3 regions of the Pseudomonas sp. WOUb67 genome follow, and region 2 is predicted to be linked to each of the others. Evidence: predicted binding sites of a transcription regulator. Region 2 holds the regulator's gene; each other region holds the start of a gene.
The links. Region 2 encodes sigma-54, which starts transcription at its own class of promoters, with help from an activator protein. Its sites were predicted from a motif close to ANTGGCATNNANNTTGCTNT; they were not measured.
Positions count from the first base shown of each region.

Region 1: the regulator sigma-54 is predicted to act here: its motif matches at 4,818-4,837, upstream of flgB (flagellar basal body rod protein FlgB).
Region 3: the regulator sigma-54 is predicted to act here: its motif matches at 4,172-4,191, upstream of glnA (type I glutamate--ammonia ligase).

Region 1 is NZ_CP170112.1:2,408,864-2,418,948, reverse strand. Features, by position in the region: gene flgG (flagellar basal-body rod protein FlgG) at 1-586, opposite strand, end outside; gene flgF (flagellar basal-body rod protein FlgF) at 633-1,373, opposite strand; gene ABOC32_RS11020 (hypothetical protein) at 1,534-1,716, opposite strand; gene flgE (flagellar hook protein FlgE) at 1,850-3,172, opposite strand; gene flgD (flagellar hook assembly protein FlgD) at 3,201-3,902, opposite strand; gene flgC (flagellar basal body rod protein FlgC) at 3,915-4,358, opposite strand; gene flgB (flagellar basal body rod protein FlgB) at 4,361-4,771, opposite strand; gene cheR (protein-glutamate O-methyltransferase CheR) at 5,118-5,945, opposite strand; gene ABOC32_RS10990 (chemotaxis protein CheV) at 5,996-6,925, opposite strand; gene flgA (flagellar basal body P-ring formation chaperone FlgA) at 7,003-7,755, shown strand; gene flgM (flagellar biosynthesis anti-sigma factor FlgM) at 7,918-8,232, shown strand; gene ABOC32_RS10975 (flagella synthesis protein FlgN) at 8,282-8,749, shown strand; gene ABOC32_RS10970 (flagellar brake protein) at 8,829-9,572, shown strand; gene ABOC32_RS10965 (MFS transporter) at 9,818-10,085, opposite strand, start outside.
Region 2 is NZ_CP170112.1:6,142,016-6,152,100, reverse strand. Features, by position in the region: gene rapZ (RNase adapter RapZ) at 1-399, opposite strand, end outside; gene ptsN (PTS IIA-like nitrogen regulatory protein PtsN) at 402-866, opposite strand; gene hpf (ribosome hibernation-promoting factor, HPF/YfiA family) at 879-1,187, opposite strand; gene ABOC32_RS27225 (RNA polymerase factor sigma-54) at 1,267-2,760, opposite strand; gene lptB (LPS export ABC transporter ATP-binding protein) at 2,936-3,661, opposite strand; gene lptA (lipopolysaccharide transport periplasmic protein LptA) at 3,662-4,186, opposite strand; gene lptC (LPS export ABC transporter periplasmic protein LptC) at 4,173-4,745, opposite strand; gene ABOC32_RS27205 (KdsC family phosphatase) at 4,754-5,278, opposite strand; gene ABOC32_RS27200 (KpsF/GutQ family sugar-phosphate isomerase) at 5,290-6,264, opposite strand; gene ABOC32_RS27195 (ATP-binding cassette domain-containing protein) at 6,513-7,322, shown strand; gene mlaE (lipid asymmetry maintenance ABC transporter permease subunit MlaE) at 7,322-8,119, shown strand; gene mlaD (outer membrane lipid asymmetry maintenance protein MlaD) at 8,119-8,604, shown strand; gene ABOC32_RS27180 (MlaC/ttg2D family ABC transporter substrate-binding protein) at 8,614-9,261, shown strand; gene ABOC32_RS27175 (STAS domain-containing protein) at 9,258-9,560, shown strand; gene ABOC32_RS27170 (BolA family protein) at 9,679-9,918, shown strand; gene murA (UDP-N-acetylglucosamine 1-carboxyvinyltransferase) at 9,942-10,085, shown strand, end outside.
Region 3 is NZ_CP170112.1:1,086,072-1,096,156, reverse strand. Features, by position in the region: gene ABOC32_RS04890 (YkgJ family cysteine cluster protein) at 1-228, shown strand, start outside; gene typA (translational GTPase TypA) at 412-2,235, opposite strand; gene thiI (tRNA uracil 4-sulfurtransferase ThiI) at 2,364-3,818, opposite strand; gene glnA (type I glutamate--ammonia ligase) at 4,289-5,695, shown strand; gene glnL (nitrogen regulation protein NR(II)) at 6,052-7,137, shown strand; gene ntrC (nitrogen regulation protein NR(I)) at 7,134-8,570, shown strand; gene ABOC32_RS04860 (hypothetical protein) at 9,005-9,442, opposite strand; gene trmL (tRNA (uridine(34)/cytosine(34)/5-carboxymethylaminomethyluridine(34)-2'-O)-methyltransferase TrmL) at 9,441-9,902, shown strand; gene secB (protein-export chaperone SecB) at 10,066-10,085, opposite strand, start outside.

The DNA of each region.
Region 1 (10,085 bases), 2.8 Mb from region 2:
CGGTTTCCAGGAACAGGTTGTCGCCGATGGCCTGCAGGCCAGCCGGGTTGATGAAGTCGGCAGTCTGGATGTTGCCGATCACCTGCGCTGCCGGGTTGCCGGCCGTGGTGATCGACACGGTGCCGTCCTGGCCCACGGTAAAGGTTTGCGCGTCGTTCGGCACGACAACGGCAGGCTCCAGGGCGTAGCCGTTGGCGGTGACGATCTGGCCGTCGGAGTTCAGGTGGAAGGTGCCGTCACGGGTGTACGACACCGTGCCGTCCGGCTGCAGAATCTGGAAGAAGCCACGGCCGTTGACGGCCATGTCCAGCGGGTTTTCGGTGGTCTGCAGGCTGCCGGCGACGAAGCTTTTCTGGGTGCCGACAATGCGCACACCGGTACCGACCTGCAGGCCCGAAGGCAGCTCGCTGTCCTGGGTCGACTGAGCGCCGGGCTGGCGGCGGATCTGGTACAGCAGGTCCGCAAACTCGGCACGGTCACGCTTGAAGCCGGTGGTGGAGACGTTGGCCAGGTTGTTGGAAATGACCGTCAGGTTGGTGTCCTGGGCGGACAGGCCGGTTTTAGCGACCCAAAGAGCCGGAAGCATGTAGTTCTCCTCGTGCGCCTGTTTTACGGCACCCGTTCAAAAGTGATTAGCCGATTTGCAAAACCCGAGCCATGGCTTCGTCGCCTTCCTTGGCCGTGTTCATCATCTTGACGTGCAGTTCGAACTGGCGGGACAGCGCCAGCACCGAGGTCATTTCCTCGACAGCGTTGACGTTGCTGCCTTCCAGGAAGCCCGACACCACCCGCACGTTGACGTCGGCATCGGCCGGCTGGCCAGAAGCGGTATGGATCAGGCCATCCAGGCCTTTCTCCATGCCCTTGATGTCCGGGTTGACCAGCTTGATGCGGTCGACCTCGGCCATCACCCGCGGGTCTTCACCCATGGAACGAATGCTGATGGTGCCGTCGGCGCCAACCTCAACCTTCTGCTCCGGCGGGATGGCAATCGGGCCACCGTTGCCGATCACCGGCATGCCGTTGCCGGCACGCAGCACGCCGAGGGCGTCGATGTTCAGGCTACCGGTACGCACGTAGGCTTCGCTGCCGTCCGGTGCCTGCACGGCAATGAAGCCCTTGCCGGTCACGGCAACATCCAGGTCACGGCCGGTCTCGACCAACGGGCCTTCGCTGAAGTCGGTGGCCGGGCGCTCGGTCATGGCAAAGGCACGCGCCGGAAAGCTGTCGCCGAACACCGGCATCGAACGCGCCTGTTCCAGGTCGCGCTGAAAACCGTTGGTGGAAACGTTCGCCAGGTTGTTGGCGTGGGCCTTTTGCGCCAGCGCGTTCTGGCTGGCGCCGGTCATGGCCACATAAAGCAACTTGTCCACAGTATCTCCTCTGCGCGTGGCTGCCGCGCTGTCACTGGGCAGGTTCGAAGCAATAATCGAACCAAGTCTGAAACCGCCTGTTTACGGGGGTTCCGGCGGGGCGAGGGGCAATAAACGTCAGTTTGTCGGCGGATGTTTGCCGCCTGCGGCAAAGGCGTGCTCAGAAGGTGCGGCAAGCGGCGTTGTTGTAGGGGCCGGAATGGCGCACCCAACCTTCGCCCGGGTTGTTGGCCGAGCACAGGTAGCGGCCGGTGGCCAGGCTTTGCCATTGGTAGAACGGGGCGGGAGCAGCCGAGAGCGGCAAGGCCATGGCCAGGAGGGCTGTGAGCGTTAGCCGTTTCATGGAGGGGGAACCTTCGAGAATTTGGGGCCGCGTTGCGGCCCATCGCGACACAAGGCCGCTCCTACAACGGAACGCATATTCCTGTAGGAGCGGCCTTGTGTCGCGATGGGCTGCAGAGCAGCCCCAACGACCATCAGGTCATCTGGATGATGGTCTGCATGATGGTGCTTTCGGTGGAAATGGTCTTGGCGTTTGCCTGGTAGTTGCTCTGCGCCTTGATCAGGTTGACCAGCTCGCCGGTCAGGTCGACGTTGGAGTCTTCCAGTGCGCCGCCGGTGATCTGGCCCAGGGTGCCGGTGTCCGGGGCGCCGATCACCGGCACGCCGGAGGCGTAGGACTCTTTCCAGTTGGTGCCACCAATCGGGGTCAAACCCTGCAGGTTGGCAAAGTTGGCGATAGCCACCTGGCCGATCACCTTGTCCTGGCCGTTGGTGAAGTTGGCGAACATGTTGCCGCTTTCGTCGATGGTCAGGCCCGACAGCTCACCGGTGGCAAAGCCGTCCTGGCTCTTCGCGGTGGTGGCGGAGGCGGCGTTGTACTGGGTAGTACCGAGCATGTCCAGGTTCACCCCGGAGGTGCTGGCGGTAGCACCGTTGGCACTCCATACACCGGCAGCGTTCTTCTGCGCCGGGATCCAGTTGCTGAGGGTGAAGGTCTTGTTGGCGGCGATGGTCATGCCGCCGGTTACCGCACCTGCCGTCATCGAGGCGGTGTCCAGGGTGCCGTCAGACTTGAACGGCAGCTTGTTGGCCAGCGGCGTGGTCGAAGTCGGGTCGGCCGGGTTGCGCCCGTCGATGGTGGTGTACATGGTCCAGGAGTTGCTGGCGGCATCCTTGACGAAGTACTGGTTCAACTGGTGCGCGTTGCCTTGGCTGTCGTACACGTCGGTGTTGAACGTGTAGTTGTAGGTACCCGTGGTGGCCGGGTCGAACGGCGTCTGGGTTGGCGCGGTCGCGGTGGAGTTGAGGTTGACGTTCTCGGAAATGCGGCCGGTCGGGTTCGGCGTCAGGTTCGAGGTGTCGATCTGCAGGTTGGTCAGCACACCCTGGACGATCTTGCCGTTGGCATCCACTGCATAACCTTGCAGGTTGGCGCCCGACGAGCTGACCACGTAGCCGTCCTTGTCGCTGTAGAAGGCACCGGCACGGGTGTAGATTTTCGAGCCGTTGTCGTTCATCACGAAGAAGCCGTTGCCATCGATGGCCATGTCCAGCGCCTGGCCGGTGCCATTGATGTTGCCCGGGGTGAACATCTGCGACACGGCGGCGGTCTTCACGCCAGTGCCCACCACGTTCTTGCCGGCACTGGTGCCGCGAATGGAGTTGGAGTACTGGTCGGCGAACTCGGCGCGCGATGACTTGAAGCCGGTGGTGGCAACGTTGGCAATGTTGTTGCCGGTAACGTTCAGGGCCTTGTTTGCTGCATAGAGGCCGCTAAGGCCGATATTGAAAGACATGTGTAACTCCTGTCGTTTTGCTCAGGCCCTAGATGCCGATGCTTTGGATTTTGGAAAGCGCAACACTGCCCAGCCCGGCCAGGTTGAGTGTCATCTCCGAACCGTTGGTGCCCATGGTCACGCTGGTGACCGAGGCCGGCAGGTTGGTGGTCATGGCCGTGGCCGTGCCGTCGATCGAAGCAGTGGCCTTGAAGGTGTAGGTACCTGCTGCCGCTGTTTCGCCGTCGTCGTTCAGGCCATTCCAAGTAAAGTCGATCTTGCCGGCTTTTTGAGTACCCAGGTCGATGGTGCGCACCAGCTTGTCGTCCTTGTCGTAGATGCCCACCGAGGTGGCGGTGCTCGACGACGTCAGGTTGACCGTGCCTTTCATGTCCTTGCTGGTGTCGACCACGGCCTTGTCGGTCTGGACAATCACATTGCGCCCGACCAGCGACGAAGCCTGCAGCGCCTGGGAGGACTGCAGCCCTGCCGCGATATAGGTCACCGAGTCATTGAGCGACTGCATGCTCTCAAGGCTGCTGAACTGCGCCAGCTGCGCCACGAACTCGCCGTTTTCCTGCGGATCAAGCGGGTTCTGGTTCTTCATCTGGGTAACCAGCAACTGCAGGAAAGCATCTTTGCCCAGCGCGCTGCCGGCTGCGCCGGTGCTGCTGTCGGTCTTCGACGTCTGCTTTTGCAGGGATGTCAGGTACGCGCTGCTGACGTCAGAGGTGGAATTGGTAGTGGTCATGTCGGCTTCCTATCACTGCCCCAGGGTCAGGACTTTCTGCATCATGCTCTTGGCCGTGTTCATCAGCTCGGCGTTGGTCTGGAACGCACGGCTGGCGGAGATCATGTCAGCCATCTCCTCGACCACATTGACGTTCGGGTAGTAGACGTAGCCGTCCTTGTTCGCCGCCGGGTGGTTTGGCTCGTAGCGTGCTTCCAGGGTGCTCTGGTCTTCGACGATGCCTTTGACCTGCACGCCCTGCCCTGCTTCGCCCTGGTCTTCGAACAGCGACTGGCTGGTGCCGGCCTGCGCATCCTGGAAGGTGGTGGCGAACACCGGGTGGCGCGCGCGGTAGGTCTGATCGATGCTCGACGAGACGGTTTCGGCGTTGGCAATGTTGGAAGCCACGGTGTTCAGGCGCGTGTTCTGCGCGCTCATGCCGCTACCGGCAATGTTGAAGACGCTGGAAAGGGACATGATCATTCTCCCCGCAGGGCCGATACCAGCCCTTTGAATTTGCTGTTGAGCAAGGTGAAGCTGGCCTGGAAGCCAATGGCGTTTTCGGTGTAGTTCGATTGCTCGATCTGCGCGTCCACGGTGTTCTGGTCAATCGATGGCTGCAGCGGCGTGCGGTACTTGAGGGTATCGTCGGCCGCGATGGCGAGGCCTTCGGCTTCGATGTGACGGCTATTGGTGCGGTCCATGGCGAAGCGGCCGCTCTGCTGCTTGTCGCTTTCGGCGGCGAGCACAGAGGCAAAGTCCATGTCACGCGCCTTGTAATTGGGCGTGTCGGCGTTGGCGATGTTGTTGGCCAGCACTTCGGCGCGCTGGGCGCGGAAGCCCATGGCCTTTTCGTGAATACCAAGCGCCTTGTCGAAGCTGATGCTCATGTCGGGGAAACCTTCAGAGGTTGACCGGAATTTCGTTGAGCAAGGTATAGCAAGGGCTGTGCCAATCAATGCAAAGCCCGCAAATACGGGCTCGCGAGACACAGTGCTGTCAGGGTGATGCCAGAAAAGCGGCAAAGGCCTTCCGCCTTGGGCGGCGAAAGCGGCAATTGCCGGGCGGCAAAAGCGGCAAACCAAAAAATTGACGTCAGACCATCTGAGATCCACACAGGCCTTTGTAGGAGCAGCCTTGTGCTGCGAAGAGGCCGGTGAAAGAACAGTTGATCAACTGCGCTTGCACCGGCCTCTTCGCAGCACAAGGCTGCTCCTACAAGGACCGCGCCCGTGCTTACTTGGCCTGGTAGATGATCCCCGGACTGCACTGGACCATCTGGTAATGGTCCGGCAACCCGTTCAGCGCCTCCGAGGCACCCAGGAACAGGTAGCCACCCGGCTTCAGTGTGCTGTGAATGCGCAGCAGGATGTCGCGCTTCACCTGTGCCGAGAAATAGATCAGCACGTTGCGGCAGAACACGATGTCGAACTTGCCCAGGCTGGCATAGCTGTCGAGCAGGTTGAACGAGCGGAACTCGACGCGGCTGCGAATCGCCGGCTTGACTGCCCAGCGCCCCGGCCCCTTGGGGTCGAAGTAGCGCTGCAGGCGCTCCTGGGACAGGCCGCGGGCAATGGCCAGGCTGTCGTACTCACCGGTCTTGCAGTTGGTGAGCATGGTGCCGGACAGGTCGGTGGCAACGATCTGCGCACCCATCTTCAACTGGCCAAGGTTGCTGCGCTCGAACTCGTCGATGGCCATCGAGATGGAATACGGCTCCTGCCCCGACGAACAGGCCGCCGACCACATGCGCAGGCGCTGGCCGGGGTTGTTGCGGATGAACTCGGGGATCACCTTGTTCTTCAGCACTTCAAACGGGTAGGTATCGCGAAACCACAGGGTCTCGTTGGTGGTCATGGCATCGACCACCTGCTCGCGCAAACCGCTGCGCGGCTGGGCCTGGATGCGCTGCACCAGCTCGCCCAGGCTCTTGATGCCCTGTTGTTCCATCAGCTTGTTGAGACGGCTGGAAACCAGGTACTGCTTATTTTCGCCCAGCAGGATGCCACAGGCTTTCTCCAGGAATACCCGGAACTGTTCGAAATCCAAATTACCCGTAGACACTACTGCCGCCTCTTTTCAATCACTGGTGCCGGGGGCGTGCCCCGGCTGCTTCAATGCGCTGCCTTGATCCGGTCGACCACCCGTTGGGCCAGGTCGTCCGGCTTGAACTTGGCCAGGAAGTCATCGGCGCCGACCTTCTTGACCATTGCCTGGTTGAACACCCCGGAAAGCGAAGTATGCAGGCAGATGTGCAATTTTTGCATGCGCGGGTCACTGCGGATCTCTGCCGTTAGCGTATAGCCGTCCATTTCCGGCATTTCAATGTCCGAGATCATCATAAGGAACTCTTCTTCCGGCTTTTTGCCCTCATCCACCAGCTGGCGCAGGTAGTTCAGGGCCTGACGGCCATCATTGAGTGCCACGACTTCCACCCCCACGGTCTGCAGACAACGGCTGACCTGTTTGCGCGCCACCGACGAATCATCGACGGTCAGCACCCGCATCAGCACGGCCTTGTCCTGCACTTCGGCGTCGATCACCCCGGCCGATACCGACTCGGACGATGGCGACACTTCGGCCAGCACCTTCTCCACGTCGATGATCTCGACCATGCGGTTGTCCACCCGGGTGACCGCAGTCAGGTAGTGGTCACGGCCGGTGCCCTTGGGTGGCGGATGGATCTCTTCCCAGTTCATGTTGACGATGCGCTCCACCGAGTGCACCAGAAAGCCCTGGGTCTTGGTGTTGTACTCGGTGATGATCACGAAGCTGTTGCGTGTTTCTTCCTGCAGTGGCCGCAACCCGGTGGCCATCGACAAGTCGAGGATCGGGATGGTCGCCCCGCGAATGTTGGCAACGCCACGCACCACCGGGTGCGCCTTGGGCAGCAGGGTCAGCGCAGGGCATTGCAGCACTTCCCTGACCTTGAACACGTTGATGCCATAAAGCTGTTCGCCATTGAGGCGAAACAGCAGCAATTCCAGGCGATTCTGCCCCACCAGCTGCGTGCGCTGGTTGACCGAATCCATAACACCCGCCATGCCAGACTCCTTAATCTTTCAGCCTTTCGTTGCAACTCAGGTTACGAGTCGGCACGGGCTTTGCTTTTTTGAGCGTCATGCATACGAAAACGACATTTTTCCGACGATTGACGCGCCTGCTGACTGGCTCGCTGGCCGCGCTGTGCCTGCTGGCGCCCGGCGTTCGCACGGTAGCGGACGCGTTCACCTTGCCTGAACAGCTTATCGGTGTCACCCAAGGGTTTCTTGAATTCACGGTAGAAGATTACCTGGCCACCACCCAGACCCCTGGCCGCTATGAAATCCAGGTCAACCCGCTGGACCCGCGCCTGCGCATGCCGGTGTGCAGCCAGCCGCTGGACGCCTCGCTGGAAAGCCCTGCCCTGCCACTGGGCCGGGTAACGGTACGGGTCCGCTGCGACAGTGCGGCGCCGTGGACGGTGTTTGTCCCGGCCACGGTGCGGCTGTTCCGCGACGTGGTGGTGGTCACCCGCCCGCTCAAGCGCGACAACACGGTGGGCGAAGGCGACGTGGCCCTGCGCGAGCGCGATGTCGGCACCCTTGGCCAGGGCTTTCTGACCGAACTGGACCAGGCAGTGGGCATGAAGATGCTGCGCCCCACGGTGATCGACCAGGTGCTCACCCCGCAGCATCTGGAGCAGGCCGAGGTGGTGCGCAAGGGCGACCAGGTGGTGATCATCGCCCGCAGCGGCAGCCTCAGCGTGCGCATGCCGGGGGAGGCCCTGAGCAAGGGCGGCCTGAGCGAACAGATACGGGTACGCAACCTGAATTCCAAACGGGTGGTCAAGGCCAGGGTCACCGGCCCGGGCCAGGTCGAGGTGAGTATGTAGCCCGCCACAGATTGCGCTGGCAGTGAGGAACCGCATTTCCTAAACTGTGTCAGAGAACGGGTTCGCGAGCTTGCTGACAGGCGGCTATGCATTTGTGCCTAAAGTTTATTTCGGGTTGGCCGAAAACAAGGCAAGCGTCCAAATACCCAGAGGTTCCTGATCATGGTCATCGACTTCAGTCGTTTGAATAACTCTCCGTCCGTCACGGGCGGCGTGCGCGGTAACACCGCGTCCGGCAGCGCCGAAAAACCGGCCGCCAGCCAGGAAGCGGCCACCAGCGCCAGCGCCAGCGGAGAAGCGGTACACCTCAGCCAAGAGGCACAGCAGTTGCAGAAGATCAGCGACAAGCTGCGCGACGAACCCGTGGTCAACAGTGCCCGTGTGGCCCAGTTGAAACAGGCGATCGCCGACGGCAGCTATCAGGTCGATGCCGGCAAGATCGCCAGCAAACTGCTCGATTTCGAAGCCCAGCGCTGACCGTTCGGCGCGCTGACTTCACGGACGCTAGAAAAGCCAAGAGTTAGCCATGCACGACACCACCTTGCTGCAACTGATCGAAGATGACATTGCCCCGATGCAGGAACTGCTCGACCTTCTGAATAAAGAAGCGATCGCCCTGCATGGCCGCGACATGCCGCTGCTGGAACAGATCCTGGCGCGCAAGCAGTCGCTGATCATCTTGCTCGAGCAGCATGGCCAGCGCCGCAGCCAGTTGCTCGGCAGCCTGGGCCTGAGTGCCGATCGTACTGGCGTGCAAGCAGTAGCCGCACAATCGCCCCATGGCGAGGCGATGCTGCAGCGGCTCGACATGCTGTCGAAACTGATGGATGACTGCCAGCAGGTCAACCAGACCAACGGCCGGATCATCCAGGTGCAGCAACACGTCACCAACAACCAGATCAGAATTCTCATGGGCGGCGACTCGCCGTCGCTCTACGACAGCCGCGGCAGCACCGCGCCGCTGGCCAAGCCACGGGCCCTCAGCCAAGTGTGATTTTTCTATCAAGGCACGGAACATACTGGCAAAATGCCGTTACTTGCGTGTGTCGCTTTTGCCTGGAGAACGATAAGCCGTGTTCAATGAAACCGAAGCCCCGCAACCGCCAAAGGTGCTGAACACCCCCTTGGAGATTGCGGCCAACTTGCGGCAACTGCAGGAAAGCCACGACCCCCTGATCATCACCTTCCATGACCGCAGCCAGCGCTTCCAGAGCTACGTGGTGCACGTGGACCGTGAAAGCAACACCCTGGCACTGGACGAGATGATCCCGCGCGACGGTGAGAAATTCATCGAAAACGGCGAACACTTCCGTGTTGAGGGCTTCCACGATGGCGTGCGCATCGCCTGGGAATGTAACCACGCGCTGAAGATCAGCGAAGTCGATGGCCACCGCTGCTACAGCGGCGCCATGCCAGAAGAGATGACCTACCACCAGCGCCGCAACGCCTTCCGCGCCGCGCTGAAGCTGTCGCAACTGGTCGACATCATCCTCGATGGCACCCACCTGAAGGGTAACGGCGCCCTGCGTGGCAAGCTGCTGGATATCTCGGCCACCGGCTGCAAGCTGCGTTTTGAAGGCGATGTAGAAAGCCGCCTGCAATTGGGCCAGGTGTACGAGCGTTTCAAGGCGGGTAACCCGCTGGGCCTGGTGGATACCATGGTCGAACTGCGTCACCTGCACTATGAAGAGCACATCAACACCACCTTCGCTGGCGTGCGCTTCCATAACCTGAGCGGGCAGGCACAGCGCAAGATCGAGAGCTTTGTGTACCAGCTGCAGCGCGAGGCGCGGCGGTTCGACAAAGACGACTATTGATCGTCAGCTGAATGCGAAAACGCCACCTGTCGAGGTGGCGTTTTCATTTGTGTGCTTCCTGTCCCGGCCCTTTCGCGGGTGAACCCGCTCCCACAGGTACGGCGCTGCCCTCAGGCCTGGTGCGGTCCCTGTGGGAGCGGGTTTACCCGCGAAAGGGCCAGTGCAGGCTAACACCGATGTGCCGCCCTCAGGCCTGGTGCGGCCCCTGTGGGAGCGGGTTTACCCGCGAAAGGGCCGGTACAGGCTTACACCGACTTGCTGACCTCACTCTCCGGCTCAAGGCCCTTCTCGGCGCCCTTCTCTTCTTCCTCGGTATCCTCAGCCGCCACCGGCGCCTGCATCACGTCCTGTACGGTCTGCTCATCCACCCGTGGGTCCAGCGCTGCCGACAAGGGCGAACCAGCCGCCGGCATCGCCACGTGGCCCAGGGGTGCATCCTGCACCTGATGCAGCCCGGTAACCGCTTTCGGCCGGATGCGCCACACCAGCACCAGGGCGAAGAAGACGAAGAAC
Region 2 (10,085 bases):
GTCGGCGATCGGGCCCAGAAGCTCGTTCTCGACGCGGATCGCTTCGGCCAGCGAGCGGTTGGCATTGGTCAGTGGGTGGCGTCGGCGGGTTTCCGAGAAGCGCTTGAGCAGCATGTCTTCGTCGGCATCCAGGAACAGCACATCGCACTGGATGTTCCGCGCGCGGGCTTCTTCGAGCAATTCGGGGAAGCGCGTCAGGTGGCTGGGCAGGTTGCGCGCGTCGATCGACACGGCCACTTTCGGTTGCAGCAGTTCGGTGTTGATCAGCGCTTCTTCCGCCAGCTGCGGCAGCAGCCCGGCGGGCAGGTTGTCAATGCAGTAGAAACCGTTGTCTTCCAGGACATCGAGGGCGGTGCTCTTGCCGGAGCCGGAGCGGCCGCTGACAATGATCAGGCGCATGTTCAGTGCTCGTTCTGTACGTCCAGGACAACCTGGAACAGGGCCTCGTTACTGCTGGCGGCACGCAAGCGATCACGAACCTCCTTGCGATCGAGCATGCTGGCAATCTGGCGCAGCAGTTCCAGATGGGCATCGGTAGCGGCTTCAGGCACCAGCAGGACAAACAGCAGGTCCACGGGCGCGCCATCGATGGCGTCGTAATCGATTGGGGCTTCCAGGTGCAGCAACGCACTGACGGGTGCGGAACAGCCTTCAAGCCGGCAGTGCGGGATGGCGATGCCATTGCCGAAACCGGTCGAGCCGAGTTTTTCCCGGGCGACCAGTTTTTCGAAGACGTCTTGCATCTCCAGTTCTGGCACTTGGTCGGCGATGACGGTGGCGACCTTTTCCAGGGCGCGCTTCTTACTGCCGCCCGGCACGTTCACGAGTGAACGGCCGGGGGTCAGGATGGTTTCAAGTCGGATCATGGATGAGGGGGATCAGCGGGCAGCTGCACCTTGCAGCAGGCTTTGCTGTTTTTCCTTGTGTTTTTTCAGTTGGCGGTCGAGCTTGTCGGCCAAGGCGTCGATTGCTGCATACATGTCTTGGTCTTCGGCATTGGCAACCACTTCGCCGCCAGGAATCTGCAGGGTCGCTTCGACCTTCTGCTGCAGCTTCTCGACTTTCATGATGACCTGCACGTTGGTGATCTTGTCGAAGTGACTGGCTACACGTTTGAGCTTCTGCTCCACATAATCGCGCAGCGGAGGGGTGACTTCTACATGCTGTCCACTGATATTGACTTGCATACAGCTTCTCCTTTGTTGCCCGTGCATAAAGAGGCAGGTCTCGCACCTGCCCCACAAACGCTGTGGCTCATCTCAGGGGCTACATCAGTCGCTTGCGCTCGCTCGACGGTGCGATGCCGAGGGACTCGCGGTACTTGGCGACGGTGCGACGGGCTACCTGGATGCCTTGTGCCTCCAGTAAACCAGCGATCTTGCTGTCACTCAATGGCTTTTTCTGATTTTCCGCCGCAACCAGTTTCTTGATGATCGCGCGAATCGCCGTGGACGAGCATTCTCCGCCTTCGGAGGTGCTGACGTGGCTGGAGAAAAAGTATTTCAATTCGTAGATGCCACGCGGGGTGTGCATGTACTTTTGCGTGGTAACCCGCGAAATGGTCGACTCGTGCATGCCCACCGCTTCGGCAATGTCATGCAGCACCAGCGGCTTCATCGCTTCGTCGCCGTGGTCGAGGAAGCCGCGCTGGTGCTCGACGATCTGCGTGGCAACCTTCATCAGGGTTTCGTTGCGGCTTTGCAGGCTCTTGATGAACCAGCGCGCTTCCTGCAACTGGTTGCGCATGAAGGTGTTGTCGGCGCTGGTGTCGGCGCGGCGCACGAAACCGGCGTATTGCGGGTTCACCCGCAGGCGCGGTATGGCTTCCTGGTTCAGCTCCACCAGCCAGCGGTCGGTGTCTTTGCGCACGATGACGTCGGGCACCACGTACTCGGGCTCGCTGGACTCGATCTGTGAACCAGGGCGCGGGTTGAGGCTTTGTACCAGTTCGATGACCTGGCGAAGCTCGTCTTCCTTGATTTTCATGCGCCGCATCAGCTGGCTGTAGTCGCGGCTGCCGAGCAGGTCGATGAAATCGGTGACCAGGCGCTTGGCTTCGGTCATCCACGGGGTGTTCGCAGGTAGCTGGCGCAGTTGCAGCAGCAGGCATTCGCCCAGATTACGGGCGCCGACACCCGCCGGTTCGAACTGCTGGATGCGGTGCAGCACCGCTTCGACTTCGTCCAGCTCGATATCCAGCTCCGGGTCGAAACCGGCGCAGATTTCTTCGAGGGTGTCTTCCAGGTAGCCCTGGCCGTTGATGCTGTCGATGAGGGTAACGGCGATCAGGCGGTCGGTGTCGGACATCGGCGCCAGGTTCAGTTGCCACAGCAGGTGGCTTTGCAGGCTTTCGCCGGCCGATGTGCGGGTGGTGAAGTCCCACTCGTCGTCATCGTTGCTCGGCAGGCTGCTGGCGCTGGTCTGGTAGATGTCTTCCCAGGCGGTATCGACCGGAAGCTCGTTGGGAATGCGCTCGCTCCATTCACCGTCTTCCAGGTTGTCGGCACTGATGGTGCTTTCCTGGAAGCTGTTGTCCTGGGCTTCGGCTGTCGGCTTGTTCTCGGCGTTGTCCGCCATCGGGTCGCTGTTGTCGAAGTCCTCGCCGTCTTCCTGACGTTCGAGCATCGGGTTCGACTCCAGCGCTTCCTGGATTTCCTGTTGGAGGTCCAGGGTGGAAAGCTGGAGCAGGCGGATGGCCTGTTGCAACTGCGGTGTCATCGTCAGTTGCTGGCCCATTTTTAGGACGAGCGATGGTTTCATGGCAGGGGCTTGTACCTTGTTCGCCGGCGCGCATGCGCCATCCACTACACGAGGGCGCCGGGGCGCCAGATCAAGCAAGTTTTATGCCTTAAATTGTAGCGTTTGCCTAGAGCACCGTAACAACTTTACCCGCGGTTGTGCGGCTATTTTCCGGTGCCCCAGGCGCGTGCCGGGGTCAGAGGCGGAACTCGTGGCCCAGGTACACCTCTTTGACCAGGTCGTTGGCCAGGATGGTTTCGGCGTCGCCTTCGGCGATCAGTCGGCCATCGTTGACGATATAGGCGGTTTCGCAGATATCCAGGGTCTCGCGCACGTTGTGGTCGGTGATCAGCACACCGATGCCCTTGGCCTTGAGGTGGTGGATGATCTGCTTGATGTCGCCGACCGAGATCGGGTCGACACCGGCGAATGGTTCGTCCAGCAGGATGAACTTGGGTGCGGTCGCCAGGGCACGGGCAATCTCGACGCGACGGCGTTCACCACCAGAGAGGCTCATGCCGAGGTTGTCGCGGATGTGGCTGATGTGGAACTCCTGCAGCAGGCTTTCCAGCTCCTTGCGCCGGCCGTCGCGGTCGATGTCCTTGCGGGTCTCGAGGATGGCCATGATGTTGTCGGCCACCGACAGCTTGCGGAAGATCGAGGCTTCCTGCGGCAGATAGCCGATGCCAGCACGGGCGCGGCCGTGCATGGGCTGGTGGCTGACATCGAGGTTATCGATGAGCACGCGCCCCTGCTCGGCCTGGACCAGCCCGACAATCATGTAGAAGCACGTGGTCTTGCCGGCGCCATTGGGGCCGAGCAGGCCGACGATCTGCCCACTGTCGATCGACAGGCTGACATCACGTACGACCTGCCGCCCCTTGTAGCTCTTGGCCAGGTGCTGGGCTTTGAGGGTTGCCATTTACTCGGCCTTCTTCTTGGGCTGGATCACCATGTCGATACGCTGACGCGGTGTCGACACGTTGCCACCACGACCGGCGGTCGCCACCTGGGTCTGGGTGTTGTAGACGATCTTCTCGCCTTCGGTGGTGTTGCCTTCGTTCTCGACCTTGGCGCGGTCGGTGAGGATCACCAGGTCTTTCAGCGCCTGATACTGGATGGTCACGCCCCAGCCTTTCATCTTGTCTGGTTTGGCAGCGCTTTGCTGCTGCTCGAAGTAGGCCAGGTTGCCCACCGAGGTCACCACATCGATGTCGCCGGAAGCGGAGCGGGTGATGGTCACGGTGTTGCCTTTGATCATCATCGAACCCTGGGTAATGACCACGTCGCCGGTATAGGTGGCTACGCCTTGCTTGTCATCCAGGTGGGCCTGGTCGGCCTGGATGCGGATCGGCTGATCACGGTCATTCGGCAGTGCGAAGGCGCTCGCGCTTCCCAGTGCTGCGCTCAGGCTGAGCAAAAGGGGGAGGGTTTTAACGAGCCTCATACTGTCCTCTTACGTTAGAGAGCAGGTCCATCCTGCTTTCTTTCAAATACGCTTTCATTCCTTTGCCCGTAGTTGTGCCACCGGCGCCGTCGATTCTAACGGCTTGCTCGGTCTGCGCATATTGCTTCTGCGGGAACACGGTCATGCGTGAGCTGGTAATGATGGTTTCACGCTGCTTTTCATCGGTTCGCGCAATCCTGACCTTGTCGATCAGCTCGACTTCGGTGCCGTCCGGGTTGACCTCGGCGCGGATGCTCTGCACGTGCCACGGGTATTCGGTGCCGCGGTACATGTGCAGGTCCGGGGTCGTCACCAAAGTGATTTCGCTGGCCTTGACGTGCTCGACCTTGTCGGCAGTCATTTCGTACTGCAGCTTGCCATCAGGCAAAAACTGCACGCTGTGGGCGTTGATCGCATAATAGTCGATGGCGCTTTCGTCGACCTGGGCTACCGGCTTGTCGAGGAAGCTTTCCGGGCTGACATTCCAGTAGCCGACCGCCGCCAGCAGGGCGGCGATCACTGCTAGCAGCGCAATATTGCGGGCTTTCTTGCTGAACATGGGCAGCCTTAGAGGTAGTTGGCGTTGGCAGCGTCCAGGGTGCCCTGGGCCTGCATGATCAGTTCGCAGAATTCACGGGCTGCGCCTTCGCCGCCGCGTGCCTGGGTCACGCCGTGGGCGTGCTGGCGAACAAACGGAGCGGCGTTGGCCACCGCCATGCCCAATGCTACCCGGCGAATGACCGGCAGGTCGGGCAGGTCGTCGCCCAGGTAGGCCACTTGATCATAGCTTAGGCCCAGTTCGGCGAGCAGGCCGTCAAGCACGACCAATTTGTCCTCGCGCCCCTGGTACAGGTGCGGGATACCGAGGTTTTGCGCCCGGCGTTCGACCACAGGGGTTTTGCGGCCGCTGATGATCGCAGTGGTCACGCCCGAGGCCATGAGCATCTTGATGCCCTGGCCGTCGAGGGTGCTGAAGGCCTTGAACTCGCTGCCGTCCTCGAGGAAGTACAGGCGCCCGTCGGTGAGCACGCCGTCCACATCGAACACTGCCAGCTTGATTGCTTTGCCGCGTTGCATGAGGTCCTGGTTCATTCCATCGCTCCTTACATTACACCGGCGCGCAGCAGGTCGTGCATGTTCAGGGCGCCGGTCGGGCGGTCCTCGCGGTCCACCACCACCAGTGCGCCGATCTTGTGGTCTTCCATGATCTTCAGGGCTTCGGCAGCGAGCATTTCGGCGCGGGCCGTCTTGCCGTGCACGGTCATCACGTCGTCGATCAGGGTGGTGTGTACGTCGATGTTGCGGTCCAGGCTGCGGCGCAGGTCGCCGTCGGTGAAGATCCCGGCCAGCGTGCCGTCGGCTTCGACGATCACGGTCATGCCCAGACCTTTGCGGGACATTTCAAGCAGCGCCTCCTTGAGCAGGGTGCCGCGGGCTACCTGGGGCAGCTCGTCGCCGCTGTGCATCACGTTCTCGACCTTGAGCAACAGGCGGCGGCCCAGTGCACCACCCGGGTGCGAGAAGGCAAAGTCTTCGGCGGTGAAGCCGCGGGCTTCGAGCAGGGCGATGGCCAGGCAGTCGCCCAACACCAGTGAGGCGGTGGTGGAAGAGGTGGGTGCCAGGTTGAGTGGGCAGGCCTCTTGCTCGACGCGGGCGTCGAGGTTGACCTCGGCGGCCTGGGCCAGGGGCGAATCGGGGTTGCCGGTCAGGCTGACCAGCTTGATGCCCAGGCGTTTGATCAGGGGCAGCAGGGTGACGATTTCGGCGGTGCTGCCGGAGTTCGACAGGGCAAGGATGACATCATCGCGGGTGATCATGCCCATGTCGCCATGGCTGGCTTCGGCCGGGTGCACGAAAAACGCCGGCGTACCGGTGCTGGCCAGGGTGGCGGCGATCTTGTTGCCGATATGCCCGGACTTGCCCATGCCGACCACGACCACCCGGCCTTTGCTGGCCAGAATCAGTTCGCAGGCTTTGACGAAATTGTCGTCGATGCGCGCCAACAGGGCCTGTACGGCCTCGAGTTCCAGGCGCAGGGTGCGTTGGGCGGATTGGATCAGCTCGCTGGATTGGCTCATGTCGAGAAAGCAATGCCTGATGAAAAGGCAGCGATTATACGCGCAATGACGAAAACCCTCACCCCTTCGATTGCTGTAGCGAATGTCATCAAAGCCTGTCACTGGGCTGAACGACTGCTTGCCTGGCCTTGGGGCGGCGGCGTCAGCGGTGCTATAGTTCGCCGCTATTCGGCCTGCCAGGGGCGCTTGTGCCTTCCTGATGGAGGCTGGCGTCCACTAGGACGAGGCTGCACTAGCAAGGAGTCTAGATGAGTGTGGATAGCGCCTACGCGGTCGAGTTGAAGGGGGTTACCTTCAAACGCGGTTCGCGCAGCATTTTCAGCAACGTCGACATTCGCATCCCGCGCGGCAAGGTCACCGGCATCATGGGGCCATCGGGTTGCGGCAAGACCACGTTGCTCCGCCTGATGGGCGCGCAGCTGCGCCCCTCCAGCGGTGAGGTATGGGTTGCCGGGCAGAACCTGCCGACCCTGTCGCGCAGCGACCTGTTCGATGCCCGCAAGCAGATGGGTGTGCTGTTCCAGAGTGGTGCGCTGTTCACCGACCTTGATGTGTTCGAGAACGTCGCGTTCCCGCTGCGCGTGCACACCCAGCTGTCGGAAGAAATGATCCGCGACATCGTGCTGATGAAGCTGCAGGCCGTGGGCCTGCGCGGTGCCATCGACCTCATGCCCGACGAGCTGTCCGGTGGCATGAAACGCCGTGTGGCCCTGGCCCGGGCAATTGCCCTGGACCCGCAGATCCTCATGTACGACGAACCGTTCGTCGGCCAGGACCCCATTGCCATGGGCGTACTGGTGCGCCTGATCCGCCTGCTCAACGATGCCTTGGGCATCACCAGCATCGTCGTCTCCCACGACCTGGCGGAAACCGCCAGCATCGCCGACTACATCTATGTGGTAGGCGACGGCCAGGTGCTGGGGCAGGGCACGCCCGACGAGCTGATGGGCTCCGACAACCCACGTATTCGCCAGTTCATGAAGGGCGACCCGGATGGCCCGGTACCCTTCCACTTCCCTGCGCCTGACTACCGCGCCGACCTGCTGGGAGCGCGTTGATGCGCAGAAAATCCTTACTCGAACGTGTCCGCCTGCTGGGCCGTTCGGCCATCGACGTGCTGGCCGTGCTCGGGCGTTCCTGCCTGTTCCTGTTCCATGCACTGGTCGGCCGTGGCGGCATCGGCGGCGGCTTCCAGTTGCTGACCAAGCAGCTGTACTCGGTAGGCGTGCTGTCGCTGGCAATCGTTGTCGTGTCCGGTGTGTTCATCGGCATGGTGCTGGCGCTGCAGGGCTACAGCATCCTGACCAAGTACGGTTCGGAGCAGGCGGTGGGGCAGATGGTCGCCCTGACCCTGCTGCGCGAGCTTGGCCCGGTGGTGACGGCGTTGCTGTTTGCCGGCCGTGCAGGTTCTGCGCTGACCGCCGAAATCGGCAACATGAAGTCCACCGAGCAGCTGTCGAGCCTGGAAATGATCGGCGTCGACCCGCTCAAGTACATCGTCGCGCCGCGCCTGTGGGCCGGCTTCATCTCGCTGCCGCTGCTGGCGCTGATCTTCAGCGTGGTCGGCATCTGGGGTGGCTCGTGGGTGGCCGTGGACTGGCTGGGCGTCTACGAGGGCTCGTTCTGGGCCAACATGCAGAACAGTGTTTCTTTCACTGACGACGTGCTCAACGGGCTGGTCAAGAGCCTGGTGTTCGCCTTCGTCACAACCTGGATCGCCGTATTCCAGGGGTACGACTGTGAGCCCACCTCAGAAGGGATCAGCCGTGCCACCACCAAGACCGTGGTCTATGCCTCGTTGGCAGTGCTGGGTCTGGACTTTATTCTGACCGCCTTGATGTTTGGAGATTTCTGATGCAAAACCGCACCCTGGAAATCGGTGTCGGCCTGTTCCTCCTGGCCGGGATCCTGGCGCTGCTGCTGCTGGCCCTGCGTGTCAGCGGGCTGTCGGCCAGCCCGAGCAGCGATACCTATAAAGTTTATGCCTACTTCGACAATATCGCCGGTTTGACGGTCAGAGCTAAAGTGACCATGGCCGGTGTGACCATCGGCAAGGTCACCGCCATCGATCTGGACCGCGATTCCTACACCGGTCGGGTGACGTTGCAGCTGGACAAGACGGTAGACAATCTGCCGACCGACTCCACTGCCTCGATCCTGACCGCCGGTTTGCTTGGCGAGAAGTACATCGGCATCAGCGTGGGCGGTGAAGACCAGGTGCTCAAGGATGGCGCGACCATCCACGACACCCAGTCGGCACTGGTGCTGGAAGATCTGATTGGCAAGTTCCTGCTCAACTCCGTTGGCAAGGAACCGAAAGAAGCGCAACCGGCTAATTAAGGAGTTTCCATGATTTCGATCCTGCGACGTGGCCTGCTGGTCCTGCTGGCGGCTTTCCCCCTGCTGGTCGTGGCCGCGCAAACGCCCCACGATGTGATTCAGGGCACCACCACCGAACTGTTGGGCGACCTCAAGGCCAACAAGGAACAGTACAAGTCCAACCCTGGTGCCTTCTACGATGCACTCAACCGCATCCTCGGCCCGGTGGTGGACGCCGACGGCATTTCCCGCAGCATCATGACGGTCAAGTACTCGCGCAAGGCCACGCCTGAGCAGATGCAGCGCTTCCAGGAAAACTTCAAGCGCAGCCTGATGCAGTTCTATGGCAACGCGCTGCTCGAATACAACAACCAGGGCATCATCGTCGACCCGGCCAAGGCCGATGACGGCAAGCGCGCCACTGTCGGCATGAAGGTCACCGGCAACAACGGTGCCGTTTACCCGGTGCAGTACACCCTGGAAAACATTGCCGGCGAGTGGAAGGTGCGTAACGTCATCGTCAACGGCATCAACATCGGCAAGCTGTTCCGTGACCAGTTCGCCGATGCCATGCAGCGCAACGGCAACAACCTGGACAAGACCATCGACGGCTGGGCCGGCGAAGTGGCCAAGGCCAAGCAAACCGCTGACAGCTCGCCTGACAAGGAAGTGAAATGAGTGATGCCGGTGTGAGCATGGCCGAACCAGGCGTGCTGCGCCTGGCTGGCGTGCTGGATTACCGCAGCGGGCCGGGCTTGCGCAAGCAAGGCAAGGCATTGATCGAAGCCTCTCGCGAGCCCCGCCTGGTGCTGGATTGCTCGGCTGTCGAGAAGTCGTCCAGTGTCGGCCTGTCGCTGTTGCTGGCGTTCATTCGCGATGGCCAAGCCGCCGGCAAGGCCTTCGAGGTGCGCGGCATGCCCGACGACATGCGGGAAATCGCCGAGGTCTATGACCTCGATGAAGTGCTGGCGAGCTGATGGCTCGTCACTGATTGAGGCCCCTCGGTCAGCGCACGCCCTTGTTGGGCTTCGCAGGCGAGGGGCTTTTTTGTATGATGGCCGACCCGTGCGCATCGGGCGCCGATTGAGGTTGAGCATGCAGGCCCTAGAAGTTAAAAGCTTCCTTGAAGAAAAATTGCCGGGATCCCTGGTTGAAGTTGAAGGCGAAGGCTGCAACTTCCAGTTGAACGTGATCAGCGACGAGTTGGCTGGCCTGAGCCCGGTCAAGCGCCAGCAGGCGATCTATGCTCACCTTAATCCCTGGATCGCCAATGGCAGCATCCATGCGGTAACCATGAAATTTTTCAGCAGCGCAGCCTGGGCTGAGCGCACCTGAGCCAACTTGGCGGCGAGACTCCAATGGACAAACTGATTATTACTGGCGGCGCTCGCCTTGACGGCGAGATCCGCATTTCGGGCGCGAAGAACGCAGCCCTGCCGATTCTGGCGGCGACCCTGCTGGCCGATGGCCCGGTCACCGTGGGCAACCTGCCGCACCTGCAC
Region 3 (10,085 bases), 1.5 Mb from region 2:
AAGAACGTGGCCAAGCGCCTGCAAAAAGAAGGCATCATCGAGCGCTTCAACCAGAAGTCGGGCATCTTCACCCTGACCCGGATGAGCAACGACGACTGCATGTACCTGGATCGTAAAAGCCGGCTGTGCACCATTTATGACAAGCGCCCGGATACCTGCCGCAACCACCCCAAGGTCGGGCCGCGGCCGGGGTATTGCGCCTATAAGCCCAAGGTGGTTGGGCGCTGATCGTCAGCCTGATCCGGCCTCTTCGCGGGCTTGCCCGCTCCCACAGGATCTCCACAACATTCAGAACCTGTGCAGCACCTGTGGGAGCGGGCAAGCCCGCGAAGAGGCCAACGCAAATCCTGAAGGCAAAAAAAACGCCCCCGGCCTTTCGACCGGGGGCGTTTTCATTCAGCCAAAGCTAACTTAGCTGTTTTTGGCTTTCTTGGCAGCGCGGGTACGCTCGCTTTCGTCCAGGATCTTCTTGCGAAGACGGATGGACTTCGGCGTTACTTCGCACAGCTCGTCTTCCTGGATGTATTCCAGAGCCTGTTCCAGGGTGAAGCGAACCGGCGGAACCAGGGCGATGACTTCGTCTTTACCCGAAGCACGCATGTTGTCGAGCTTCTTGCCCTTGGTAGGGTTGACGCCCAGGTCGTTGTCGCGGCTGTTCTGGCCGATGATCTGACCGTTGTAGATCTCCTGGCCGTGCTCGACGAACAGCTTGCCGCGCGCCTGCAGGGTTTCCAGCGAGTAGGTCAGCGCCTTGCCGGTTTCGACCGAAACCAGTACGCCGTTCTGACGGCCGGACATGTGACCGGACTTCACTGCGTCGTAGCGATCGAAGATCGAAGTCAGGATGCCTGCACCGTTGGTCAGGGTCAGGAACTGGTTACGGAAACCGATCAGACCACGCGCCGGGATGTTGTATTCCAGGCGTACACGGCCCTTGCCATCCGGAACCATGTTGGTCAGGTCGCCTTTACGCAGGCCCATTTCTTCCATGACCTTGCCCTGGGATTCTTCAGGGATGTCGATGGTGACGTTTTCGAACGGCTCTTGCTTGACGCCGTCGACTTCGCGAATGATCACTTCCGGGCGGCCCAGGGCCAGCTCGAAGCCTTCGCGACGCATGGTTTCGATCAGTACCGAGAGGTGCAGCTCACCACGGCCCGAGACCTTGAACTTGTCTGGGGAGTCGGTTTCTTCAACGCGCAGGGCAACGTTGTACAGCAGCTCTTTGTCCAGACGGTCCTTGATGTTACGGCTGGTGACGAACTTGCCTTCCTTGCCGCAGAACGGCGAGTCGTTGACCTGGAAGGTCATCGAAACGGTAGGCTCGTCGACGGTCAGCGGCTTCATCGCCTCAACGGCAGTCGGGTCGCACAGGGTGTCGGAGATGAACAGCTCGTCGAAACCGCTGATGCAGACGATGTCGCCAGCCTGGGCTTCTTCGACGTCGACGCGGTGCAGGCCGTGGTGGCCCATCAGCTTGAGGATACGGCCGTTACGCTTCTTGCCGTCGGCGTCGATGGCGACAACCGGGGTGTTCGGCTTGATGCGACCACGGGCAATACGGCCAACACCGATCACACCCAGGAAGCTGTTGTAGTCCAGTGCGGAGATCTGCATCTGGAACGGGCCGTCACGGTCAACAGCTGGCGCTGGAACGTGGTCGATGACAGCCTGGTACAGGGCAGTCATGTCTTCGCCCATTTCGGTGTGGTCCAGACCGGCAATGCCGTTCAGGGCCGAGGCGTAGACGACTTTGAAGTCCAGCTGTTCGTCGGTGGCACCGAGGTTGTCGAACAGGTCGAAGATCTGGTCCAGAACCCAGTCAGGACGCGCGCCCGGACGGTCAACCTTGTTGATCACGACGATTGGCTTCAGGCCGGCTTCGAAGGCCTTCTTGGTCACGAAGCGGGTTTGCGGCATCGGGCCGTCTTGGGCGTCGACCAGCAGCAGCACGGAGTCGACCATCGACATTACACGCTCAACCTCGCCACCGAAGTCGGCGTGGCCGGGGGTGTCGACGATGTTGATGTGGTAGCCGTTCCAGTTGATGGCGGTGTTTTTCGCCAGAATGGTAATACCGCGCTCTTTTTCCTGGTCGTTGGAGTCCATGACGCGCTCGTCGTTGAGCTCGTTACGCTCCAGAGTGCCGGACTGACGCAGGAGTTTGTCGACCAGGGTGGTTTTACCATGGTCAACGTGGGCGATGATGGCGATGTTACGCAGATTTTCGATCACAAGTGTATCTCGATCAGAGGATTCGGTTGCCGCCCATTGTAGGCGGCCAATATGTACTGTTTAAGGCTCAGCGGGCCCGGCGGTCGGGAGGGCGATGGCGGATACTGCCGCCATACAGCCCCGGCGTCTTATGTCGGACGATAAACACGCACATTGGCATGTCCCTCACTGAGCAGATGGTGTGCGTGCAAACGGCTCATCACACCCTTGTCGCAATACAGCAAGTACTGGCGCGTCGGGTCCAGGTGCTTGAACTTGCTGTTGATGGCATAGAACGGCATGGCCTGGACTTCGATACCTTCCAGCACCAGAGGTTCGTCTTCCTGGGCATCGGGGTGACGAATGTCGATGACGATCTGGCCCGACAGCGCCTCGGTCACTTCCTCGATTTCGACGTCCTTGCCCAGCTCATCGATCACATGGTCGATGGAGATCAGCCTGGCGCGCTCCAGGGCGCGCTCCAGCACGGCCATGTCGAACTGCTTCTCTTCATGCTCCATGCGGTGGCGCTTGGCGTGAGTGGTCGGGTTTACCGAAATCACGCCGCAGTATTCTGGCATGTGCTTGGCGAAGTCGGCGGTGCCGATTTCGGTAGCCTGGTCGATGATGTCCTGCTTGTGGCTGGCCAGCAGCGGGCGCAGCACCAACTTGTCGGTGGCCGAGTCGATGATCGACAGGTTCGGCAGGGTCTGGCTGGACACCTGGGAAATGGCTTCGCCGGTCACCAGCGCATCGATCTCCAGGCGGTCAGCCATGTGGGCGGCACCGCGCAGCATCATGCGCTTGAGGGTCACGCCCATGTAGCTGTTGTCGACCTTGTTGAGGATCTCGCCGACCACTTCTTCGAACGGCACGCTGATGAACAGCACGCGCTGGCTGCTGCCGTACTTCTTCCACAGGTAGTGGGCCACTTCCATCACGCCCAGCTCGTGGGCACGGCCGCCGAGGTTGAAGAAGCAGAAGTGGGTCATCAGGCCGCGGCGCATCATCTGGTAAGCCGCCACGGTGGAGTCGAAGCCACCGGACATCAGCACCAGGGTCTGCTCCAGGGCGCCCAGCGGGTAACCGCCGATGCCCTGGTGCTGGTTGTGGATCACGTACAGGCGCTGGTTGCGGATTTCGATGCGTACCAGCACTTCAGGCTTCTTCAGCTCGATGCCGGCGGCGCCACACTGCTGGCGCAGCTGGCTGCCGACGTAACGGTCGACATCCATCGAGGTGAAGTCATGGTGGCCACCGCGCTTGCAGCGCACGGCGAAGTGCTTGCCGGCCAGCAGGTGGCCGAAGTGGTGCTTGCACTTGGCAACGATGTCGTCGAAGTCACCCAGCGGGTATTCCTCGACCTGCAGGAAATGGGTGATACCCGGCGTGCAGGTGAGGCGCTCGATGATCTCGCGCTGGACCTTTTCGTCCTCGATGCGGGTGACCACTTCGAGATTGTCCCAGACACCATCGACCGCGAGCTCAGGATCGAGGTCCTTGAGCACGTTGCGGATGTTCTTGGCGAGCTGGCGGATGAAGCGCTTGCGCACCGGCCGGCTCTTGATGGTGATTTCTGGGAAGACTTTGACGATAAGTTTCATTGGTTAACAGCGCGCGCAGGGCCTGCCGAAAATGAGGGGCGCGAATTATATCGGAAATTGCTCAGGATTTGACCAACTTTTGTACAGAAGGTTGGATTTATATTGCCTGTACTGGCCTCATCGCCGGCAAGCCAGCTCCCACAGGACATCGGCAGGCCCCGAGACCTGCGCCTGATCTGTGGGAGCTGGCTTGCCGGCGATGAGGCCCCTAAAGGAAACACACAGCCCAACCAATGCACACTATTGGTGCATTGATGCCGAAAACCGCATCTTAAGGGTGCACTTTTCCCCGCCAACCCACTGCCAAATGCCCGCAAACGCCTGCTTTTATCCCACCCTCGCCATTTTCGGGCACTGGCATGCAATTTGCTCCCTTGTGAGGCAGGTAAGCTTGGCCGACTATCCGCGCCCGGCAACACCCTTTTTCCAGGGCAGCGGCCCACCGCGCTCTAGACCCTCCGGAGGACAACATGTCGAAGTCGGTTCAACTCATCAAAGATCATGACGTCAAGTGGATTGATCTGCGTTTCACGGACACCAAAGGCATTCAGCACCACGTGACCATGCCGTCGCGCGATGCGCTGGACGAAGACTTCTTCGAAGTCGGCAAGATGTTCGACGGTTCCTCCATTGCTGGCTGGAAAGGCATCGAAGCTTCCGACATGATCCTGATGCCGGTTGACGACACTGCCGTCCTGGACCCGTTCACCGAAGAACCTACCCTGATCATCACCTGCGACATCGTCGACCCGTCGAGCATGCAGGGCTACGATCGCGACCCACGTGCGATCGCCAAGCGCGCCGAAGAGTACCTGAAGAGCACCGGCATCGGTGACACCGTGTTCGCAGGCCCGGAGCCAGAGTTCTTCATCTTCGACGAAGTGAAGTTCCACTCGGACATCTCCGGCTCGATGTTCAAGATCTTCTCCGAGCAAGGCTCGTGGATGACCGGCGCTGACGTGGAAGGCGGCAACAAAGGCCACCGTCCAGGCGTGAAAGGCGGCTACTTCCCGGTTCCGCCGTTCGACCACGACCACGAAATCCGTACTGCCATGTGCAACGCACTGGAAGAAATGGGCCAGATCGTTGAAGTTCACCACCACGAAGTGGCGACTGCCGGCCAGAACGAAATCGGCGTCAAGTTCAACACCCTGGTGAAGAAAGCTGACGAAGTACAGGCCCTGAAATACGTCGTGCACAACGTTGCCGACGCCTACGGCCGTACCGCCACCTTCATGCCGAAGCCACTGTACGGCGACAACGGCTCGGGCATGCACGTGCACATGTCGATCTGGAAAGACGGCAAGAACACCTTCTCGGGTGAAGGCTATGCCGGCCTGTCCGACACTGCCCTGTACTTCATCGGCGGCATCATCAAGCACGGTAAGGCCCTGAACGGCTTCACCAACCCGTCGACCAACTCCTACAAGCGTCTGGTCCCAGGCTTCGAAGCCCCGGTAATGCTGGCCTACTCGGCTCGCAACCGTTCCGCATCGATCCGTATTCCTTACGTCGGCAGCCCGAAAGCCCGCCGTATCGAAGCACGCTTCCCGGACCCATCGGCCAACCCGTACCTGGCCTTCGCGGCCCTGCTGATGGCTGGCCTGGACGGCATCCAGAACAAGATCCACCCAGGCGATGCTGCCGACAAGAACCTGTACGACCTGCCACCAGAAGAGGCCAAGGACATTCCGCAAGTGTGCGGCAGCCTGAAAGAAGCCCTGGAAGAGCTGGACAAAGGCCGTGCGTTCCTGACCAAGGGCGGCGTGTTCTCCGACGACTTCATCGATGCCTTCATCGAGCTGAAGTCGGAAGAAGAAATCAAGGTCCGCACCTTCGTACACCCGCTGGAATACGAGCTGTACTACAGCTGCTGATCTGATCGGCGCCTCGCGCCGGTGACATGATCACGACGGCCTCCTTCGGGAGGCCGTTTTCGTTTACGCCCCACGCAGAAACCTCGCCACCCACGCTATGCTCTATCTTGGTGCAAGATTGAGTGCAGTGCCCCGATTTGCTCCCCAATCTGGTTCACATTAAACGTTTCACCAAGACTTTCTGATCCGAATTTGCGCAGATCCAGGCCTTTATCGGCAAATCCCGCTTCTTTTCGGAGCTTTGGTTTGTTTCTTGCATTTTTTCTGCAAAGAGACACGCATCAGCCGATGCACCCCGAGCCCGGCCCTGGCCAAGAAAGTGCCAGGCAAGCGCCAAAAGAGGTCAACGACGCCTTATGACCATCAGCGATGCGCAGCACCGTCTGCTTCTGGACAACCTGACCACCGCCACGTTGCTGCTCAACGCCGAGCTGCGCCTGGAGTACATGAACCCGGCCGCGGAAATGCTGCTCGCCGTCAGTGGTCAACGTAGCCATGGGCAGTTCATCAGCGAGCTGTTTACCGAGTCGACCGAGGCCCTCAGCTCGTTGCGCCAGGCGGTCGAGCAGGCGCACCCGTTCACCAAGCGCGAAGCGCAGCTCACCTCGCTGACCGGGCAGACCATCACCGTCGACTACGCGGTAACCCCCATCCTGAACCAGGGCCAGACCCTGCTGTTGCTGGAGGTGCACCCGCGCGACCGGCTGCTGCGCATCACCAAGGAAGAGGCCCAGCTGAGCAAGCAGGAAACCACCAAGATGCTGGTGCGTGGCCTGGCCCACGAAATCAAGAACCCACTCGGCGGCATCCGTGGCGCAGCCCAGTTGCTGGCCCGCGAGCTGCCCGAAGAAGGCCTGCGCGACTACACCAACGTGATCATCGAAGAGGCCGACCGCCTGCGCAACCTGGTCGACCGCATGCTCGGTTCGAACAAGCTGCCATCGCTGGCCATGACCAACATCCACGAAGTGCTGGAGCGGGTCTGCAGCCTGGTCGACGCCGAAAGCCAGGGTTGCATCACTTTGGTGCGCGATTACGACCCAAGCCTGCCGGACGTGCTGATCGACCGCGAGCAGATGATCCAGGCCGTACTCAACATCGTGCGCAATGCCATGCAGGCGATCAGTTCGCAGAACGAACTGCGCCTGGGCCGCATCACCCTGCGCAGCCGCGCCTTGCGCCAGTTCACCATCGGCCATGTTCGCCACCGCCTGGTCGCACGGGTGGAGATCATCGATAACGGCCCGGGCATTCCGCCGGAACTGCAAGACACCCTCTTCTATCCCATGGTCAGCGGCCGCCCGGACGGTACCGGGCTGGGCCTGGCCATTACCCAGAACATCATCAGCCAGCACCAGGGCCTGATCGAGTGTGAAAGCCACGCAGGCCACACCGCCTTCTCGATCTACCTGCCCCTGGAACAAGGAGCCACCGCCTCATGAGCCGAAGTGAAACCGTATGGATCGTCGACGATGATCGCTCCATCCGCTGGGTCCTGGAAAAAGCCCTGCAACAGGAAGGCATGACCACCCAGAGCTTCGACAGCGCAGACGGTGTGATGGGCCGCCTGGCACGCCAGCAACCGGACGTGATCATTTCCGACATTCGCATGCCGGGTGCCAGCGGCCTCGACCTGTTGGCACAGATCCGCGAACACCACCCGCGCCTGCCGGTCATCATCATGACCGCCCATTCCGACCTCGACAGCGCCGTGGCGTCGTACCAGGGCGGTGCCTTCGAGTACCTGCCCAAGCCGTTCGATGTGGACGAAGCCGTCTCGCTGGTGAAGCGCGCCAACCAGCACGCCCAGGAGCAACAAGGCCTGGATGTGCCACAGAACCTGGCGCGCACCCCGGAAATCATCGGCGAAGCCCCGGCGATGCAGGAGGTGTTCCGCGCCATCGGCCGCCTCAGCCACTCCAACATCACGGTACTGATCAACGGTGAGTCCGGCACCGGTAAAGAACTGGTGGCCCACGCCCTGCACCGTCACAGCCCGCGTGCGGCGTCGCCGTTCATTGCCCTGAACATGGCGGCCATCCCCAAGGACTTGATGGAGTCCGAGCTGTTCGGCCATGAAAAAGGCGCCTTCACCGGTGCTGCCAACCTGCGCCGGGGCCGCTTCGAGCAGGCCGATGGCGGCACCTTGTTCCTCGACGAAATCGGCGACATGCCCGCCGACACCCAGACCCGCCTGCTGCGGGTGCTGGCCGATGGCGAGTTCTACCGCGTTGGCGGCCATGTGCCAGTCAAGGTCGACGTGCGCATCATTGCAGCGACCCACCAGAACCTGGAGTCGCTGGTGCAGGCGGGCAAGTTCCGCGAGGACTTGTTCCATCGCCTGAACGTGATCCGCATCCACATTCCGCGCCTGGCTGACCGCCGCGAGGACATCCCTGCCCTCGCCCGCCACTTCCTCGCCCGCGCCGCCCAGGAACTGGCGGTCGAGCCGAAGATCCTCAAGCCGGAAACCGAAGAGTTCATCCGCAACCTGCCGTGGCCAGGCAACGTGCGGCAGATGGAAAACACCTGCCGCTGGATCACCGTGATGGCGTCCAGCCGCGAGGTGCTGATCGGCGACTTGCCGCCCGAGCTGCTGAACCTGCCACAGGACGCCGCACCGGTAACCAACTGGGAGCAGGCCCTGCGCCAGTGGGCCGACCAGGCGTTGGCGCGCGGGCAGTCGAACCTGCTGGACAGCGCGGTGCCGAGTTTTGAACGGATCATGATCGAGACGGCGCTCAAGCACACCGCCGGTCGGCGCCGGGATGCGGCGCTGTTGCTGGGCTGGGGGCGTAATACCCTGACGCGCAAGATCAAGGAGCTGGGGATGAATGTGGCGGGTGGGGATGATGAGGAAGGTGACGACCACTAATTCATAACTGCCTGCACCGATACATTCGCGGGTAAACCCGCTCCCACAGGTACGGCGCCAGCCTCAAGGTCGGCGCTGTACCTGTGGGAGCGGGTTTACCCGCGAATGCGTTTGTGGCGCAAAAAAATACCGGCTCCATGCACCGATCCTGTGCCCGATGCACCTCGCGAAGGCACAAACCCCCTCAAAACCCGGCCAAATCCCCCTCAAAGCCCAATATTCACGGGCTTTTCAAAACTGGCACGCCCCCTGCAATAGCTAATACATACCCAGTTTCGGGGGCCCTGGTACAGGCAGGCCGGGTGAACCCCTCTTTTATTCGCAACACCGCCCGTTTTGGGGACCTCGGTACAGGCAGGCCGGGTCATCCCCCCTTTATACGCAGTAACCCCTTTTGGGGACCCTGGTACAGGCAGGCCGGGATATCCCCTCTTTTATTCGTGCAGTTTCACCTGCACCCGCCAACGCCCATCGTCCTCTGCACCGGCCCATTCGCCGTGCAGGGGACGCGCGGCAATCACCGTCAGCAGCAGCCCTTCGTCACTCTTCTGCACCCGCCAACTGACCGGTTTACCCTGCAGGCTCAATTGCCCTTGCTGGGCCTTGCCCTGGGCCTGGAACAGCAGCGCAACCGTGCCTTCCACGTTCTCGCCATGCAGCTTGGGTTCTTCGTTGAACCACAGCGTCAGGCCATCCTGTACCACCTCCACCTGCTGCAGCTCACGCTCGTCGGGGGCGGTGATGCGGCCGATCATCAGCCCTACCATCAAACCGACAATCGCCAGTGACAGCATTACCCGTGGGAAGGCCTTCGAACGCACGTCCGGTTCAGGGGTAGAATGCCCGTCATCTTCACGCTTGGAGCCGTGCATGTTTCACGTCATCCTTTTTCAACCAGAAATTCCGCCGAATACCGGCAACATCATTCGCCTGTGCGCCAACAGCGGCTGCCACCTGCACCTGATCGAACCCATCAGCTTCGAACTGGATGACAAGCGCCTGCGGCGCGCGGGGCTGGATTACCATGAGTATGCCACGCTCAAGCGCCATGAGAGCCTGGCCGGATGCCTGGAAAGCCTGGGTAATCCAAGGCTGTTCGCCTTTACCACCAAGGGCTCGCACCCGTTCCATGAAGTGGCCTATCAACCGGGCGACGCTTTCCTGTTCGGGCCAGAGAGCCGCGGGTTGCCGGCCGAGGTGCTGGACAGCCTTCCAGCTGAACAACGCCTGCGCCTGCCGATGCGGCCGGGGTGCCGGAGCCTGAACCTGTCCAATACCGTGGCGGTGACGGTGTATGAGGCCTGGCGGCAGAACGGGTTTGCCGGGAGCTGATGCGCTGCCTGCACTGGCCCTATCGCCGGCAAGCCAGCTCCCACAGGGACCGCACCAGCCTTGGAACCTGTGCAGTACCTGTGGGAGCTGGCTTGCCGGCGATAGGGCCGGAACAGGCAATAAAAAAGCGCCCCGAGAGGCGCTTTCTTGATACCGGCAGCGATTACTGCACAGTCGGCACTT